One region of the Actinosynnema sp. NPDC053489 genome, then DNA from elsewhere that is predicted to be linked to it. Evidence: riboswitches for the same ligand, from Rfam matches in the RefSeq annotation. Region 1 holds a riboswitch; the other holds the start of a gene.
The links. Region 1 has a riboswitch for glycine ahead of gcvH (glycine cleavage system protein GcvH). Riboswitches for the same ligand answer to the same signal wherever they lie in the genome.
Positions count from the first base shown of each region.

Region 2: linked by a shared signal. The riboswitch ahead of gcvP (aminomethyl-transferring glycine dehydrogenase) and the one ahead of gcvH (glycine cleavage system protein GcvH) in region 1 are both predicted to bind glycine.

Region 1 covers NZ_JBITXT010000023.1:3,759-5,952, forward strand. Annotated here, with positions in the region: gene ACIGNX_RS33335 (L-serine ammonia-lyase) at 1-581, opposite strand, end outside; gene gcvH (glycine cleavage system protein GcvH) at 586-966, opposite strand; glycine riboswitch at 1,091-1,185, opposite strand; gene ald (alanine dehydrogenase) at 1,380-2,194, shown strand, end outside.
Region 2 covers NZ_JBITXT010000012.1:166,258-168,451, forward strand. Annotated here, with positions in the region: gene gcvP (aminomethyl-transferring glycine dehydrogenase) at 1-1,170, opposite strand, end outside; glycine riboswitch at 1,323-1,413, opposite strand; gene ACIGNX_RS26200 (MerR family transcriptional regulator) at 1,495-2,061, opposite strand.

The DNA.
Region 1 (2,194 bases):
AGCATGACCTCGCTGATCGACAGCCCGGTCTCCCGGCACCGCGCCAGCAGCTCGTCGCCGGTGCGGAACGGGTGCGCGATCGGCGTCTCGTCGGGCTTGATCCGGTCCGCGCCGGTAGCCGTCTCGTCCACCACGAACCCGCCGCCGACCGAGTAGTACACCGCCGAGTCGACCACCTTCTCACCCGAGTGGGCGGTGAAGCTCATACCGTTGGGGTGCAACGGCAACGACTTGCGCCGGTGCATCACCAGGTCGGCGTCCTCGCTGAACGCGATGTCCCGCGCACCCGCCAGCAGCAGCCGCCCGGTGGCGCGGATCTCCGCCAGCCGCCGCTCGGCCTCCACCGGGTCGACCTCCTCGGGCCGGTGCCCCTCCAGCCCCAGCAGGACCGCCTTGGGGCTGCCGTGCCCGTGGCCGGTCGCGCCGAGCGACCCGAACAGCTCCACGTGCACCCGGTCGACGGAGGCCAGCGAGGGCCGCAGCCGCTCCGCGAACATCATCGCCGCGCGCATCGGGCCGACCGTGTGCGAGCTCGACGGCCCGATGCCCACGGAGAACAGGTCGAACACGCTGATCGCCATGACGTCAGTCCCCGGTCAGTTCCGCGTACTTCGCCGCGGTCAGCAGCCCGGTCGCGTCGGTCACGGCCACCTTGAACAGCCAACCGCCGCCGTACGGGTCGTTGTTGACCAACGACGGGTCGGCGACGGCCGCCGCGTTGACCTCCACGACCTCGCCGCTCACGGGCGCGTACAGGTCGCTGACCGACTTGGTCGACTCCAGCTCGCCGCACACCTCGCCGGACCGCACCACGGCCCCGACCTCGGGCAGCTCCACGAAGACGATGTCGCCCAACGACTCGGCCGCGTACGACGTGATGCCGACCGCCACCGGGTCCTGGGTACCCGGTGCCCAGTCCACCCACTCGTGCTCGGGCGTGTACAGCAGGTTCTCCGGAAATGTCACGACAGCGCTCCCTGACGGCTAGGTCCTCCAGCCCCACTCTGTCCTGGGAACCTGAGAGCTTCGCCGCGCCGGAGCGACGGCTTGCACCGTGGGTGCGCGCCGGGGGCGCGCTTTCCAGAGTCGCCTCACCCGAGCGGTTCTCGCTGCCTGAGAGTGTGCGGGGTACTTGCTCCTTCGGCGCCCCGGCCTGCTCACCGAGGTCTCTCCCGCGCGGGTTCCGGCGCTCACGACGCGCCGCGGCCGATGTTCAGTTGGTCGGCCCGAACGCTAGGTGGGCCGCCGGCGGGTGTCAACGCGCCCGAAGGCTTGTCCGGCCGGCACAACCGCGCCCGGCCGCGTTGGTGCCCCCGGCACGATGACACCGAAATCGCGTTACCGGACCTTTGGTGTAACAACGGCCGAAGGAGCCCACCGTGCGGATCGCAGTCCCCCGCGAGATCAAGAACCACGAGTACCGCGTCGCGCTGACCCCGGCGGGCGCCCACGAGCTGACCCAGCGCGGTCACGACGTGGTGGTCGAGTCCGGAGCGGGCCTGGGTTCGGCCATCACCGACGAGGAGTACCTGGCCGCCGGGGCGAAGGTCGTCGCCAAGGCCGAGGACGTGTGGGCCGAGGGCGACCTGGTGCTCAAGGTCAAGGAGCCGATCGCGGAGGAGTACCCGCGGCTGCGCAAGGGCCAGGTCCTGTTCACCTACCTGCACCTGGCCGCCGACCGGCCGCTGACGCAGGCGCTGCTGGACTCGGGCACCACCGCCATCGCCTACGAGACCGTGCAGACGGCGAACGGCGCGCTGCCGCTGCTGGCCCCGATGTCGGAGGTGGCGGGCAGGCTCGCGCCGCAGGTGGGCGCGTTCGCGCTGATGAAGCCGTCCGGCGGGCGCGGCGTGCTGCCCGGCGGCGTGCCCGGCGTGCACCCGGCCCGGGTGGTCGTCATCGGCGGCGGCGTGGCGGGCCTGAACGCGGCGGCGATCGCCGTCGGCATGGGCGCGGACGTGCAGATCCTGGACACCAACGTCGACCGGCTGCGCCACATCGACGCCCTCTACCAGGGCCGCCTGCGCACCGTGACGTCCAACCGCTACTCGGTCGAGCAGGCCGTCCGCGAGGCCGACCTGGTGATCGGCGCGGTGCTGGTGCCGGGCGCGAAGGCGCCGAAGCTGGTGAGCAACGAGCTGGTGGCCGACATGAAGCCCGGCTCGGTGCTGGTGGACATCGCGATCGACCAGGG
Region 2 (2,194 bases), on a different contig from region 1:
CACGATCTCGACGCCGCCCTCCAGCAGGCCGGCGGCCAGCACGGTCGCCATCCGGTGCGCCCGGCTCGCGATCGCCCGCAGCCCCTCCGGGCCGTGGTACACCGCGTACATGGAGGCGATCACCGCGAGCAGGACCTGCGCGGTGCAGATGTTGCTGGTCGCCTTCTCGCGGCGGATGTGCTGCTCGCGCGTCTGGAGCGCCAGCCGGTAGGCGAGCGAGCCGTCCGCGTCGACGGACACGCCGACCAGGCGGCCGGGCAGCTGCCGCTCCAGGCCCTGGCGGACGGCCATGTAGCCGGCGTGCGGCCCGCCGAACCCGACCGGCACGCCGAACCGCTGCGTGGTGCCGACGACCACGTCCGCGCCGATCTCGCCGGGCGGGCGCAGCAGCGCCAGCGCCAGCAGGTCGGCGGCCACCACGGCCTGCGCGCCGGCCTTGTGGATCTCCTCGACCACCGAGGCGTGGTCGCGCACCACACCGGACGCGCCGGGGTAGGACAGCAGCACGCCGAAGAAGTCGCCGCCCAGGCCGAGGCCCTCGATGCCCTGCGACAGGTCGGCCGTGACGACCTCGATGCCCAGCGGCTCGGCGCGCGTCTCGATGACGGCCAGCGTCTGCGGCAGCGTGTCGGCGTCCACGACGAACTTGTTCGACTTCGACCGGCCCGCGCGGCGGACCAGCGTCATCGCCTCGGCGGCGGCGGTGGACTCGTCCAGCATCGAGGCGTTGGCCAGCGGCAGGCCGGTGAGGTCCGCGACCATCGTCTGGAAGTTCAGCAGGGCTTCGAGGCGGCCCTGGGAGATCTCCGGCTGGTACGGCGTGTACGCGGTGTACCAGGCCGGGCTCTCCAGCACGTTGCGGCGGATCACCGGCGGGGTGATCGTGCCGTAGTAGCCCAGGCCGATCATCTGCGTCATCGGCCGGTTGCGGCCCGCGAGGTCGCGCAGCTCGGCCAGCGCCTCGGTCTCGGTGGCGGGCGCGGGGAGGTCGAGCACCAGGTCGCGCTCGCGGATCGACTCGGGGACGGCGTGCTGCGCCAGCTCCTCCAGCGAGCCGACGCCGATCACGTCGAGGATCCGGGCCAGCTCCGCGGGCCGCGGGCCCACGTGCCGGTCGGCGAACGGCGTGCCGTGCTCAAGCGCGGCGAGGGGGATGCGGTCCTGCGTCATCGGTGCTGGCCTCCAGGGCTCCGGACAGACTCCTGCCGTTGCCCTCCCCCTCTGTCTTCCGCCCGGTGTCGGGCGCCTGAGAGCTTCACCCGGTGGCCGGGCTTGCACCGTCGGCGGGGTCGACCGGTGGCCGACCCGCTTTCCAGAGGCGTCTCACCCGCGCGGTCCTTGCGCCTGAGAGGTTCCGGGGAGGATTTGCTCCTTCGGCGCCGAGACGAACTCGGACTCTCCCGCGCGGGATAAAGCGACTACGCGCGAAATCGTACCCGGCACGGGGGTGGGCGGTATCGCCGGCGCGACGTGGATCTCAGTGCGCGAACGGGGTCAGCCGATGGCCCTGGTGCGGCGGCGGCGGGACAGCTCGTCGTCGGAGGGCTCCACGATCCCGCCGCCGTCCGCCCGTTCGGCGGGGAAGTCGTGGATCGTGCCGCTGATCTCGCGCATCGCGCCGGAGACCGCGATGCCGAACACCCCCTGGCCGCCCTGGAGCAGGTCGACCACCTCTTCCGGCGACGTGCACTCGTAGACGGTGGTGCCGTCGCTGAACAGCGTGATCCGGGCCAGGTCCTGCACGCCGCGGCGGCGCAGGTGGTCGACCGCGACCCGGATGTTCTGCAGCGAGACACCGGTGTCCAGCAGCCGCTTGACGACCTTGAGGACGAGGATGTCCTTGAACGAGTAGAGCCGCTGGCTGCCGGAGCCGTGGGCACTCCTTATCGTCGGGTTGACCAGTCCCGTGCGTGCCCAGTAGTCCAGCTGGCGGTAGGTGATGCCCGCGATCTGGCACGCGGCGGGGCCGCGGTACCCGACCAGTTCGTCCGGCAGCGAGGAGTCCGGGAACAGCTCACCCTGTTCGCCGGATCCGGCCCGGATGGGCGCTTCCTCGACCACGCCTGCCTCCCCTCGGTCCGGCCACGACGACCGGCGACCAACGTGAAGCCGCCGCGGTGCCGAATCACACCGTGGCAATTCACCTGACTTCGACGGTAAGACCGCCTTGGGGGCAGGTCAACGCGACGCGCGG